4 regions of the Cutibacterium nasicola genome follow, and region 3 is predicted to be linked to each of the others. Evidence: riboswitches for the same ligand, from Rfam matches in the RefSeq annotation. Region 3 holds a riboswitch; each other region holds the start of a gene.
The links. A riboswitch is a leader RNA that binds a small molecule or an ion and turns the genes downstream of it on or off. The one in region 3 is predicted to bind cobalamin.
Positions count from the first base shown of each region.

Region 1: it holds a riboswitch for cobalamin, as region 3 does, so the genes downstream of both, ACUCCZ_RS00115 (anaerobic ribonucleoside triphosphate reductase) here and mutA (methylmalonyl-CoA mutase small subunit) in region 3, are expected to answer to the same signal.
Region 2: it holds a riboswitch for cobalamin, as region 3 does, so the genes downstream of both, cobO (cob(I)yrinic acid a,c-diamide adenosyltransferase) here and mutA (methylmalonyl-CoA mutase small subunit) in region 3, are expected to answer to the same signal.
Region 4: it holds a riboswitch for cobalamin, as region 3 does, so the genes downstream of both, ACUCCZ_RS00325 (ribonucleoside-diphosphate reductase subunit alpha) here and mutA (methylmalonyl-CoA mutase small subunit) in region 3, are expected to answer to the same signal.

Region 1 covers NZ_CP199745.2:17,603-21,049, forward strand. Annotated here, with positions in the region: gene ACUCCZ_RS00105 (cutinase family protein) at 1-968, opposite strand, end outside; gene ACUCCZ_RS00110 (YbhB/YbcL family Raf kinase inhibitor-like protein) at 1,194-1,655, opposite strand; cobalamin riboswitch at 1,850-2,042, shown strand; gene ACUCCZ_RS00115 (anaerobic ribonucleoside triphosphate reductase) at 2,118-3,447, shown strand, end outside.
Region 2 covers NZ_CP199745.2:1,819,937-1,823,383, forward strand. Annotated here, with positions in the region: gene ACUCCZ_RS08595 (cobyrinate a,c-diamide synthase) at 1-690, opposite strand, end outside; gene cobO (cob(I)yrinic acid a,c-diamide adenosyltransferase) at 690-1,304, opposite strand; cobalamin riboswitch at 1,345-1,481, opposite strand; gene cbiT (precorrin-6Y C5,15-methyltransferase (decarboxylating) subunit CbiT) at 1,505-2,101, shown strand; gene ACUCCZ_RS08610 (energy-coupling factor ABC transporter ATP-binding protein) at 2,318-3,151, opposite strand; gene cbiQ (cobalt ECF transporter T component CbiQ) at 3,148-3,447, opposite strand, start outside.
Region 3 covers NZ_CP199745.2:1,645,007-1,648,453, forward strand. Annotated here, with positions in the region: gene mutA (methylmalonyl-CoA mutase small subunit) at 1-1,514, opposite strand, end outside; cobalamin riboswitch at 1,595-1,847, opposite strand; gene ACUCCZ_RS07690 (alpha/beta fold hydrolase) at 1,918-2,880, opposite strand; gene ACUCCZ_RS07695 (nucleotide sugar dehydrogenase) at 3,182-3,447, shown strand, end outside.
Region 4 covers NZ_CP199745.2:74,134-77,580, reverse strand. Annotated here, with positions in the region: gene ACUCCZ_RS00335 (NADH:flavin oxidoreductase/NADH oxidase) at 1-675, shown strand, start outside; gene ACUCCZ_RS00330 (DUF1707 SHOCT-like domain-containing protein) at 707-1,330, opposite strand; cobalamin riboswitch at 1,406-1,597, shown strand; gene ACUCCZ_RS00325 (ribonucleoside-diphosphate reductase subunit alpha) at 1,710-3,447, shown strand, end outside.

The sequences.
Region 1 (3,447 bases), 970 kb from region 3:
ATCTGCAATGGACCCCACTGGCGAGTCGACACCGTCACCGGCTGTCCGTGGGGAAGTGGCGCGCCCTTGGCCTCGGCGGCGCCCACGGCATTGGCGCGCTGGGCGATCCGGTCCAACGAGGCGTCCAGGATGGTTCGGGTGTACCCCATGTGGATGGGGCGACCCTGGTTGAGCTCGTCCTGCCAGGTTGACTGCAAGGTGAGGATGCGCGTCAGGGCGGGGGCGGCGTCGCAGACCGGATCGCCTTTCATGCACACCGAATAGGTCTCGGGATACGCCTCCGCGGGGATGGCCGCGCCGACCTTGACCATGTCGGCGTCCAGGGCTTCATGATCGATGGACTCCTGGCTCAGGCCGAGGGCGGCCTTGATGACTGCCCGCATCTGAGAGTCGCGATCGGCTCCGGGAGTCGCGTTGGCTCGTTCACGCAGGTAGTAGAGCATCGCAGCCATTCCGATGGCGGACTGGTCGGCATCGCCGCTGAGCTCCTGAACGTTCTGTCCCGGGTAATGGTCCGGATTCCCGGCCAGGAGGGCGCCTGCCAGACGTTGCGGGGTGTCGGTCTGGGCGAGGGCCTGGGTGATGGCCTGGGACCCCTGCGAGAATCCGGCGAGCACCACCCATTCCTTCGGGCACTGTTTCTTCTCCTCGTTGAGGAGGGTGGTGAGTTTCTTCGCTCCCAGAGCCGCCGAGTCGAAGTACTCGGTCGACGGCATGGTCGCGTCAAAGAGGAGACTGCTCATCGATGCTCTCTGCAGGGTGTGAGGGTCAGCGGCGGGGTAGTCCAGGTAGACCTGACGAACTGTTCCCCTGCCCTTCCACTTCTGGGCCAGGGCGTCACGAACCGACGTGATGGTGCTGCCGAACGGAGGGGTCTCGCCCGACCCTCGGACGCCGACGAACATCACCGAGGCGCAGCCCATCCGAGAGGCCAGCTCCGAGGACACCGGGTCCGAGTCCCAGCCCATTCCTGCCCCTGGGGTGAGGGTGGCGGCGGACGTGAGCGTTGTTGTGGACCCGCTGGCGTAGCCGGTGCTGGCTGTCGTCGGGGTGGGCGCTGATGGCTCGGCGTTGGCAGAAAGCGGCAGCGTCACCAGGCCGGCGATGACGAGGAGGATGAGCAATGTCTGCCGAAGCTTCACTACGTCAGTCAAGCAGGGGTCGCCGACACCGGACGGCTCGTGTGTCCGTGGTCAGGACTGCTTGAAAGTTCCGGTGATCGACGCGGAGTCCAGCTCGCTGGTGTGGATGACGAAGCGGACCTGGACGTTGGCGGCGTCGTCAGGAATGTCGAGATGCTCGCTCGGCATGGCATGGACGGTGTGGATGTAGCGGTGGGCCGGTCCGGGCGGCGGGCAGGCTCCGGAGTAGCCGTCCTCCTGGTAGTCATTGGTCCACTCGCGCACACCGGAAGGCAGCGGGCCGCCCTCATCGAGGGAGGTGACGTCGGCTGGGATGTCGGCGAGGATCCAGTGCCAGAAGCCGGAACCGGTGGGGGCATCGGGGTCGTAGACGGTGATCGCGTATGACGCGGTGCCCTCCGGGCCGGGCGTCCAGCTCAGCTGGGGGCTGATGTTCTTGCCACCCGCATCTGCATGGGCGTGGGCCAGGTCAATCGGCTGGCCGTCGGTGATCGACGTGCTGGTGATCTCCATGGGTTGTGTCCTTTCCCTGGGTGTGTGTCCATGATGCCAGCCTGATGCGCGATCCGAAGGGGTGTCACGACCGGTTCCGAACGCGGGGAAGCCCACCCCTGATGACGAGGTGAAGGGGTGAGTGTGCAGATGTGATGAGATGCGTATACCCTTCATCTTGTGCTGGTTCTCATCGCCAGACACCAGATGTAGGGGTTGTATCCACATCTGGTGGCGATGGGAGGAAAGAGGGAATCCGGTGGGAAACCGGAACTGCCCCGCAGCGGTGACAGGGAACGACGGCGACATACGCACTGGCCATCCGGTTGGGAAGCGTCGCTCGGTAGGAACTCGTCTGACGGCGAAACGCCCTGAAGTCCGAAGACCTGCCAGCGCCCGGGTCGGCGACCCGGTACGACAACGGGCGTGCGAGACGGCCCGGGGTGAACCTGCCCCACTCGTGCGCTGCTTCGAGGAGAGAGCATGTCGACGATTGTCCAGCCAGACGACCTGACCACCCCACGCACGGTTCCCACGTCCATCCGCAAGAGGGACGGCAGGGTGATCCGGTTCGACTCGACGAAGATCGTCGAGGCCGTCCGCAAAGCCTTCGTCGCCTGTGGCGGCGACGCCCCCGAACTGTTGGCCTCCGAGGTTGCCCTCGAGGTGCTCTCCCGACTGAGCGAGATGGGTGAGGACACCCCTGATGTCGAGGCCATCCAGGACCTCGTCGAGAAGACCCTCATGGATCAGGGACACGACGGCGTCGCCAAGGCCTACATCCTCTACCGTCAGCGTCGCACCGTTGCTCGCGACCAGCAGTCCGCCCTCATGCGTACCTTGCGTGAGATCACCTTCGCCACCGCCGAGGAAGCCGACGCCAAACGGGAGAACGCCAACGTCGACGGCAACTCCGCGATGGGGTCGATGCTGCGCTACGGAACCGAGTCGGCCAAGCAGTTCAACCTGCTCGAGGTGCTCGACCCCTCCCATGCCGCCGCCCATCGTGACGGGGACATCCACATCCACGACCTCGACTTCCTCACCCTGACGACGACCTGCTGTCAGATCAACCTCACCGACCTCTTCGAGCACGGTTTTTCCACCGGCCACGGCGTCCTGCGATCCCCGCAGTCCATCGGTTCGTACGCCGCCCTGGCCTGCATCGCGATCCAGTCCAACCAGAATGACCAACACGGCGGCCAGGCGGTGCCGAACTTCGACCGGGACATGGCCCCGGGGGTCGCCAAGACCTTCAGCAAGGCTGCCCAAACCGGTTTGACGAGGATTTTCGAAGTTCTCGGTGGCGACGAGGACCGTCTTGACCAAGTGCGCCAGGTGGCGTCGGGATGGGTGCTGGAGCCGGACGCGGCCGCGCTGGTCCATGAGAAGGAGCAGGTGGCGGAACTGTTTGCCGGGCTCGTCGACGACACCGACCGGGTCGCCGACAGAATTCGTCGCCAGGCCGTCGAGGAGACACGTCGTCAGACCTACCAGGCGATGGAGGCCCTCATCGCCAACCTCAACACCATGAACTCGCGAGCCGGGGCACAGACCCCGTTCTCCTCGATCAATTACGGCACCGACACCAGCCCGGAGGCGCGGATGGTGATGCACTGCCTGCTGGAGGCCACCGAGGCCGGTCTTGGCGGTGGGGAAACCGCGATCTTCCCGATCCAGATCTTCCGGGTGCACAAGGGCGTCAACCTCGACGACGGTGACCCCAACCATGACCTGTTCCGGCTGGCCTGCCGGGTGAGCGCCAAGCGCCTCTTCCCGAACTTCTCCTTCCAAGACGCCCCGTTCAACGCCG
Region 2 (3,447 bases), 170 kb from region 3:
GGAATCGGCCAGGTCCATAACGGCGTCGAGATCGACGTGTTCGGCGATGAGGTCACCCAGGCCGGCGACCTTGGAGGCGGAGTGCTCCCACTCCCCCGCCGGGACCAGGCCCAGGTGGCGAGACGGCACGAAGATCGACTCGGTGCGCGGAATCCGCCCCAGCACCGGGATGCCGAGTCGGTCGAGTCCGCGCACGACCTCGGCACCATGACGAGGAGAGGCGACCCGGTTGAGGATCACACCGGCGATCGTGACATTCGGATCAAACGTCGCCAGACCTGCCACCACTGCGGCGTGGGTGAGGGACGCATGAGCGGTGTCGACGACCACGACCACCGGGGTCTGGGTCGAGGTGGCGATCTCGGCGCTGGACCCGCGTCCGGTCCCGAGCTGGCCGTCGAAGAGGCCCATCACTCCCTCGATGACCGCAATGTCCGCCGCATCGGGGGTGACGAAACCATGGGCCAGCAGCGGAGCCATGAGCTCGTCACCACACATGACGGAGTCCAGGTTGCGGCCCGGACGACCACTGGCCATCGAGTGGTAACCGGGATCGATGTAATCCGGCCCGACCTTGAACGGCGCCACCGTCCGGCCGGTGGCACGCAGGGCTGCCATGAGACCTGTCGCGACGGTCGTCTTACCGCCTCCCGACGCCGGGGCGGCGATGAGGATTCGTGGAATGCGCATCACCATTCGATTCCCGCCTGACCACGCTGACCGGCGTCGAAGGGGTGCTTGACCTTGGTCATCTCGGTGACGAGGTCTGCGGCCTCGACGAGGGCTGCCGGGGCGCGACGGCCAGTGATGACGACGTGCTGGGTGCCGGGGCGGTTGACCAGTGTGTCGACGACCTCGTCGACATCGAGCCATCCCCAGTCCAGCGGGTAGGTGAACTCGTCAAGAAGGTAGAAATCAAGCGCCTCGCTGGCCAGGAGTTCCGACACGTGTCGCCACCCCTCGCGGGCAGCGGCCTCGGGGTCATCGGCGGCATCGAAGGAGCGTGCCCAGGACCATCCAGTCCCCATGACCTCCCATGTGACGGGACCGCCGGCACCGGTCTCCTCGTGGAGTTTCCCGAGAGCTTGCAGGGCGTCCTGCTCGCCGACATGCCATCGTCCGGACTTCACGAACTGGAAGACGCCGACTTTCCACCCTTGGTTCCAGGCGCGCAGGGCGGTACCCATCGCCGCTGTCGTCTTGCCCTTGCCCTCGCCGGTGTTCACAGCAAGAACTGGCCGTAATCGTCGCTGTCTGGTGGACAGCCCGTCGTCTGGTGTGGCGCCACTGCGCGCGTGCGGCATGAACGACCTCCTTGCGGGTCCGCGCCCGTCGGGTCACGGGATTTCCGTGACCTGACCCGCAGGATCGACCTGGCTCGCGCTGAGGCGCTCACAGTGGCGGGACCGCTCCGGATTCACACCGGATTCCTCCCCGAGGGCCATCGTCGATTGTGTCACACGGGTCGGGTTGTCCTCACCCGGCACTGCCCTAAGCTTCCCTCATGACCCATGATCCTGACGCCACCCTCCTCGGACGCACGCCTGGCCTCGACGAGACGCACTTCGCCCATGACGGCCTCATCACCAAACATCCGGTGAGGGCCGTCGCTCTGGCAGCGTTGCGACCCATGCCGGGCCAGCTGCTGTGGGACCTCGGCACCGGCGCCGGGTCGATCGGTGTCGAGTGGTGTCGCACCGATCCGACCTGCCGAGCCATCGGGGTGGAGCGCAAGGCAGAACGGGCCGCCAATGCCCGCACGAATGCCGCAGAACTCACTCTGCCCGGCCAGTTCGAGGTCATCGACGCCGACCTCGCCAAGGGGCTGCCGGAGGGACTGCCCGACCCGGATGCCATCTTCATCGGCGGCGGTGCGACGGAAACTCTCGTCACCCAGTGTCGACCACGTCTGCCCATCGGGGGACGGCTCGTCGTCCATGGGGTGACGATGGAGGCCGAGATGCTCGTGGAGTCCTTGCACCGGGATCTGGGCGGTGACCTCATGAGGTTCGGCGTCGAGACCGCCGACAGCATCGGCCGGCTGCGGGGCTGGAAACCGGCCCGCACCGTCGTGGCGTGGACCTGGCAGCACACTGAGTGACGACGAGCCACCCAGTGTGCACAGTTGTCTGATCCTGGACTCAGCTGATCTGGGAGGCCAGCAGGCAGGCAGCCCAGGTCTGCTCGGCAGCGAAACGCACATGGTGTGGCACTGCCGAAACCGACAGCGCTGACCTGTTCATGATGACCATCGAACCGCCGCACTGTGGCCGCCCCATCAAGAGTGCCTTGTGCCGCTGATGTCACAACGATGACGTCAACACGGACTGCTCGGTGCCAGGTGTGACAGGATCGCGACGACCTCGCTCATCGTTCGGGGACGCTCATCCATCCCAAGACGCCGGACCAGTTCGAGGGGCCAAGGCAGGTGTAGATGGGCCCTCTCCACCATGGTCACATTTGCGAGTAACTCGTCGATCGGCCCCTGCTGCACTCCCCCGTCGACAACGATGAGCGCCTCGTCAGCCCAGGCCAGGGCCAGGTCGACGTCATGGGTAGCCATCGCCACGGTCGTACCGTGGTCGCGCAGACGGTCCAAAGCCTCCAGCATCTTGGTGACGCCGACCGGGTCGAGTCCGGCGGTGGGCTCGTCAAGGAGAAGCAGATCCGGGCGCATGGCGACGGCACCGGCGACAGCAATCCTCTTGCGTTCGCCGTAGGACAGCTGGTGCGTGGCACGCTCGGCAAGATGGCTGGCCCCGAGTAGCTGCAGGGCCTCGGCGACGCGGTCGCGCACCTCCGCCACGTCCAGCCCCATGTTCATCGGGCCGAAGGAGACGTCCTGGCTCACGTCAGCGCTGAAGAGTTGGTCGTCGGGGTCCTGAAGGACGAGCTGAACCGCCCGACGGTGCTCACGAAGCTGGGTGCGCCCGTGACCGAGCACGGTGTCACCTCTCTTGACCTTGCCCTTGACGGGCTTGAGGGAGCCCGACAAGCAACGCATCAGCGTCGTCTTGCCCGATCCGTTTGCTCCCAGAATCGCCACCCGAACTCCAGCGCGGAAGGACACGTTGACGTCGGTGAGCACCATGGGCCGGCCAGGGTGAGTGGCGTACAGGTGCTCGGTCGACAACAGGGCTTCGTCACTCATCTGAAAATCCTTCCGGTCGTCGACCAGCTGATCGCCCAGACTGCGGCGATGACGATGACGACGATGATCTTGAACCGCGCTGATCCGACGCGTTTGACGGGCAGGGTCACCAGTGCGGACTCGAATCCGCGGTTGACCAGGCCGTCGTTGAGGCGGTTGGCCCTCGTCCAGGCTCGAATTCCGACCGATCCGAGCAGCGCTGCGGTGTTGCTCATGCGCCGGTTGAGCCCGCCAAATTTCCCTTCCGGGGCGTCGCCGAGGCGGGCGTGCTGAGCTTCACCGGCCGTCACGACGGT
Region 3 (3,447 bases):
CAGGTGGCGGAACGATCGACGAGGGCCTCGAAGACCTCGGCGTCACGGTGCTGTTCGAGACCGTTGCGCTTGGGAGCTTCGGGGTAGGGCCTGGTCTCGACGGTCTTGGCGTCGAGCAGCGGGAACTCGCTGACGGCCGTGATCGGCTGCTTGCGGGTGGCCAGACGCTTGGCGCGCTCGGCGTTGAGCTTGTCGAGCTCGGTGCGAACGTGGTCACCGGTGAGGGCGGCAACCATGCCACCGGCGGCCTCGACAGCCTGGAACTCGGCCCAACCGGCCTCCTCCAGCTTCTTGGTCAGGGCCTCGACGTAGAAGGAACCACCCGCCGGGTCATTGGCGCGGCCGATGTTGGACTCCTCGGCGAGGATAATGCCCGTGTTGCGGGCGATACGACGGGAGAAGTCGCTCTTCGGCAGGCCGATGGCGGCATCGAAGGGCAGGGTCGTGACGGCCTCGGCGCCACCGACAGCAGCACCGAAGGTCGAGATGGTGCCACGCAGGATGTTGACGTAGGGATCATCGCGGGTCAACTCACGCCAGCTCGTCACGGCCTCCTGACGGGCGCCACGCTTGGCAGCCGGAACCTCGAAGACCTCACCGATGCGGTTCCACAGGGTACGCAGGGCACGCAGACGGCAGATGGTCAGGAACTGGTCGTGGGTTGCGGAGACCCGGAAGTTGATGGAATCGAAGGCCTGCTCGGCAGTCAGCCCCTGTTCCATGAGCGCACGGACATACTCGACGCCGGTGGCGATGGCCCAGGCGAGCTCGTGCACGTCGCCGGCACCAGCGTTGTGGTAGACCGTCGCATCAACGACGAAGGCACGAGAATTCTTGTACTTGTCGGTCTTCTTGGCCCACTCGGCCATCGTGGACAGATCCGGGGTGCCGCCGTTGAGAGCGGCGAAACCGATCGGGTCCAGACCGAGATTGAACGACAGCTTGTCGGGATCGATGTCGGAGTCGACATAGACGTCAAGGAGGGCCTGTGCAGCGGCCTCCTGGTCGTCACGGCTCGAGACCTCAACCTTGGCCAGGTCGAGCAACACGTCCTTGAGGTCCCCGGCAATGTCCTCCGGCTTGATGGCGTCGGCACCGACGCGCAGCCACAGGGACATCACACCACGCTCGAGGTCGGCGATGATCGCCTTCCTGGTGAACTGCGGATCCGGATCCTCGTGAAGGGCCCGCACATCCCATGCGTCCATGACGCCAGTCCGGATCGTGGCGCCACGGGTGAAGGGCGGCACACCCGGGGCGCCGAGCTTCTCAGGGGCATCTTGACGCCGGTACATCGGCTCGATCTTGATGCCGTCGACCGTGCTCGGCTCGAGGCGCTTCATTCCTTGCTCAATGTTGAGCTCCTTGCCCTCGGGACGTCCCCGGTTCAAGACCTTGAGGACCGCGTCCTCCCACTGTTCGTGGGTGATCTTCGGAAAGTCCCCGGCCAGGCTCAACTCCTCGGGCATCCTGTCCTCGACGGACTTGGATGCGAGGTTGTCAGCATCAGTCATTCGTCAGACTCCTGCTTCGCTGCGGATGGGTGGACGACCTCGGTCGGCCCTCGAGACCTCGGACGCTGCGGCGCACGCAGGGTACGTCGCAAGCTCTGGCAGGTATTCGGACTCATGGGCACCTCGTCTGCCGACAAGTCCTACGTCACCGCTTCCCAGACCGAAGCCCAGTGCTTGATCGCCATCCGGTCGGACCTAAGACCAACTGGACGTCGATGGTGATGTCGTTCCCACTCACCGCTGCGGGGCAGTTCCGGAATTGCACCGGATTCCCTCTTACCGCCTTGAAACCCCCGGACGGGATTCCTTGGCACCAGCACCTATGATACTAGGCTGCGCACGATCGACTTGGCACAGCGGGGGTGCATGTGCACGATTGTGCGACCGTGCTGTGAACAGACGTTTACCGTGCCTTGCGGACCTGGGGGATTTGAGGCCGGTTTGCGACAGAGTCGATCCACTCTCGTAGGTCGGCATGGACGTGCCTGCGATTGACCTCATTGAGAACCTCATGGCGCCCACCCGGGTACAGGATGACGTCCACCTCCTGGGACCCGGCATCGCGCAATTGGCAAGCTGCGCGACGCACTCCCCTACCGGAGTCGCCCACCGGATCCTTGGCACCGGCCATGAGCAAAACAGGCAGAGCAGGCGGAGTGGCACGTAGAACCTCGGTGGAATTGGCGAGTTCGATGAGTCGTACCAATTCGCGGTAGAAGGCTGCGGTGCAGACGAAACCGCACAGCGGGTCGTTGTTGTAGGCGTCCACGACGCGCACGTCTCGAGACAACCAGTCGTAGTCGGTGCGAGCCGGCTGGAAGGCCCGGTTGAAGGACCCGAAAGACAAGGTGTTGAGCAACGGACTGCGGGAGTCCTCCCCCAACATGAGCACCTGGGAACGGGCAAGCCCGGTGGCGACGGTGCTCAACGGCCCCAAGGAGGAGCCTGTGCCAATGATGACCAGGCCGGTCATCTCGCGTCCCCGGCGAGCGGCCAGAACACGGGCGAGGAACGATCCCATCGAGTGTCCGACGAGGAACCACGGCTTCCCCTCAACCTCGGCCATGAAGTGGTCAGCAACCGCGGAGAGATCGTCGAGCAGTTGGTGGTGGCCCCGATCAGGGGTGGTCCCAAGTTGTCCGGTGGCAGCAGCGCGCGGTCCGTGACCACGGTGATCATTCGCCACGACGAGCCAGCCGTCGTCCGCCAGCGCCCGGGCCACCTCGTCATAGCGGGCCGCGTACTCGGCCATGCCATGACACAACTGCACCAATCCCTTGGTGGGGCGACCCGGCGCAGCCTCCGGACGCCAGACAAGGACGTCGAGGTCGGCTCCGTCGTCAGCGGTGATCGTGATGGTGTCCATGAATCCTCCCGGGGTCGTAGTTCCAGCATATTGAGGTCTCCCAGCCAGCATCTCGGCATCGCGGAAGAAGCGCCCACATCACCATGATCCTGTTCTCGCTCAGGGAGAACACGAGCAGAACAACGAGCCTCTTCAGGCCCGACGCTGTGTAGTGAGGTCAACGCCATGCCCGCGACGCGCCGCGTTACCAGGTTCGCGAGCATCACGTCACCGTCTCGTAAGGTCACCGCCCTAGACTCATGGGGACCCACCGAAAGGACGTCTCGTGAAGATCGCCGTCGCAGGACTGGGCTATGTCGGCATGGCCAATGCCGTGTTGCTTGCCCAGCACAACAGTGTCGTCGCCATTGACATTGACGCCGAGAGGGTCGAGATGGTCAACACCGGACACACGACGATCGTCGATCCCCTCATCGGGGAGTACCTGGCCCACCACGAGCTGGATCTGACGGCCACGACTGATCCGCACAAGGCCTATGACGATGCTGACTTCGTCGTCATCGCCACCCCGACGAACTATGACCCTGACCAGAATTATTTCGACACCTCGAGCGTGGACGGAGTGCT
Region 4 (3,447 bases), 1.0 Mb from region 3:
GACGGCAAGCAGTACGTCGGTCTGCCCGTCACTGCCCTTGACGAGGACGGCATCGCGAAGGTCATCGACGACTTCCGCACCGCTGCGACACGTGCCGTGGAAGCTGGGTTCGACGCCGTCGAGATTCACAGCGCCCACGGTTACCTGCTGCACCAGTTCTACTCACCGCTGTCCAACACCCGCGCCGACGGTTGGGGCGGTGACTTCGACGGACGTGTTCGCCTGCCGTTGGAGGTCGCGAAGGCTGTGCGTGGGGCCATTCCTGAAGACATGCCCTTGCTGGCGCGCCTGTCGGTCACTGACTGGCGGGACGACGGCTGGCAGGTGAAGGACTCCGTCGAACTGTCGCGGCGCTTCGCGAAAGCCGGGGTCGATCTGCTCGACGCCTCCTCAGGAGGCAATTCGTCGGCCCCCATCCCCGTCGCCCCGGCCTACCAGGCTGACCTGGCGGCTCGGGTGCGCGCCGAGGCGGATATTCCCACAGCCACCGTCGGCATGATCTGGACCCCACAGCTGGCCGAGGAGCTGCTGGAGAAGGGCAGCGCCGACGCCATCATGGTGGGACGGGCGGCTCTACGCGACACCAACTGGCCGTTGCGTGCCGCCCATGAGCTGGGTGTTCCCAACGAGGACGCCCCATGGCATCCGGCCAGGTTCCGTGGGGCGTGGCGCTGACGCGACTGACGATCCCGTCGCCGGTCGACCGTCAGCGATTCCACTTCTTCCTGAGCCTTGCGTACTTCTTGGATCCAGGGCCGTGGATGTCAACATCGCTGAGGATGCTCGTCCCGCGCAAGGTGAGGACAGGGCCATCCAGCCCCGGCTGGGAGAGTCCGCGAACCGTGAGGTCTCCGAGCACTCGCGACATCGAGTCCTCGATGCGCACCCCGTCGGGCACCAGGAAAGTCGCGTCACACATGACGATCGTCAGGTCAATGGTGATGTGACGACTTGCCCACGGCATGGAGGTCAGGTCGAAGCACGGATCCCCCATGAACCCGGTGACGGTGGTGAGTTTGGCCATCGTCCGTCCCGAGGCCCAGACCGTGTCGCTCATGATGCAGGTCATGTGGTCAGCCTCCGGACCGGGGACGATCCGCACCGCCTCGCCGTGGCCAGGATGAGCGGGGACGGCCACACTCCCGACCGTCGCGCCAAGGTCAGAGAGCAACCCGCCCAGATCGCCATAGGTACGGGCCTGCAGAGCAGCCTCCACCCTCTCCGCATGCTCGTCGCGAGTCAGCTTTCCCAACGTCCATGCCTCGTCGAGGATGTCCGATGCCCGGGCGCGCTCGGCGTCACCAATCCGCCAGTCATCGGGAATCGTCACGTCGCAAGTCTAGGACAGCCACACACACCCAAGGCTCTCCAGGCCTCGCGTTGACTCGCCTTGATCAGCGTTCATATAGTGACAAGTGCACGTGGTTCCCGTGTTCGCACGGGCTAAGAGGGAATCCGGTGTGAATCCGGAGCTGCCCCGCAGCGGTGTACGAGAACGACCGCCGTCATCACGCACTGTGCTCCGGCATGGGAAGCGACGGCCAGTAGGCAACAAGTGCTCGTGAGCCCGAAGACCTGCCAGGTGTGGTCCCGCAACCGCGGGGCCCGGTTCGCGATCTCGCGGGAAGTATCGCAGCGTTCATGGGGACCAGTGTCCCTGCCGCATTCCGCCCGGTCGCGTGCCCACGGCATCGCACGGAGGAATTGCAATGAGCGCCGACCCCATCTCAACCATTCGCGTCCGCAAACGTGACGGATCGCTGGCTCCCTACGACGGCAACGAAGTCGCCGCGTCCATCATCGACTCAGCCCGCGGGCTCGATGATGCCGTCGCCCGGGCGACTCTGCTGCAGGCCGAGGTGGAGATCACACTCTTCGACGGCATCACCACCGATGCCCTTGACGAGGCCGTCATCCAGGTGGCTCTGGGCAATGCCAAGGACGACCCTGCCTTTGACACCATCGCCAGCCGGATCGCCGTCAAGAAGCTGTACAAGGAGGTCTTTGGCAACACCCACGACGATCTGGGTGACGTCGACCCGACACGCGTGCGCAACCTGCACCGTGCTTGTTTCCCGCGCACGATCGGAAGACTCGTCGCAGCAGGGCGCCTTGACGAGCGCCTGGGGCGAATCTTCGATCTTGACGTCCTCGCATCAGCCCTCGATCCCAGCCGTGACGACCTCATCGGATTCACTGGTGTGCGCACCGTGGTCAACCGTTACCTCTTGCGCACCCCCGACCAACGCGCCTTGGAAGTGCCCCAGTACTTCTGGATGCGTGTGGCGATGGGTCTCAGCCTCACCGAGGACGACCCCACATCCTCCGCCCTCGCCCTCTACGACTCCATGAGCAACCTACGTCACCTTGCCGCCGACTCCACCCTCGCCAACGCCGGGACGCCGTCCGCCCAGCTGTCCACCTGTTTCGTGATGCGCACCGAGGACGACCTCGAGCACATCGCCCGGACGATCCGCGACGTCATGCGGATCACCAGGGGCACCGGAGGTATTGGGCTGTCGATGTCGGACCTGCGCTGCCAAGGGTCACCGATCCGCTCCGACACCACTGCGTCAACCGGTCCGATCCCCTTCATGCACACCATCGACTCGACGCTGCGGGCAGTCTCCCGGGGAGGCAAACAGCTCGGCGCGCTGTGCTTCTACATGGAGAACTGGCACATGGACTTCCCGCAGTTCCTCGACCTGCGGCAGAACTCCGGTGACCCGTACCGACGCACTCGTACCGCCGGAACCGCGGTGTGGATCTCCGACGAGTTCATGAAGCGGGTCGCCAAGGACGAGGACTGGTACCTCTTCGACCCCGCCGAGACCCCCGATCTCACCGAGCTCACCGGGTCTGAGTTCTCGAAGAGATATGCGTACTATGTCACACAGGCCGACGCCGGGAAGATCAAGAGGTTCCATCGCACCACGGCTCGAGAACAGTTCCGGGCCATCCTGGTGAGCCTGCAGACGACGTCGCACCCGTGGCTGACGTGGAAGGACAGCGTCAACACCCGCGCGTTGAACAACAACACCGGGACGATCCACGCCTCGAATCTGTGCACCGAGATCTGCCTACCCCAAGATCGCGACCACACCTCGGTGTGCAACCTGGCGTCGGTCAACCTTGCCGGGCACCTCGTCGGGCCGCGCAAGAAGCGTCGCATCGACTGGGAGCACCTGGCCGCCACCACCCGACTGGTGATACGTCAGCTCGACGACCTCGTCGACATCACCGCTTCGGCGGCGCCGCAGGCCGAGCGATCAAACGTGGAGAACCGGGCCATCGGCCTGGGCATCATGGGGCTGACGGACATGCTCGAGCAGGTGCGGATTCCCTACGACTCCCCTAATGCCTACGACATCGTCGACCAAGTCATCGAATTCATCAGCTGGCACGCCATCGACGCCTCCGCCGATCTGGCCGCCGAGCGCGGGGCCT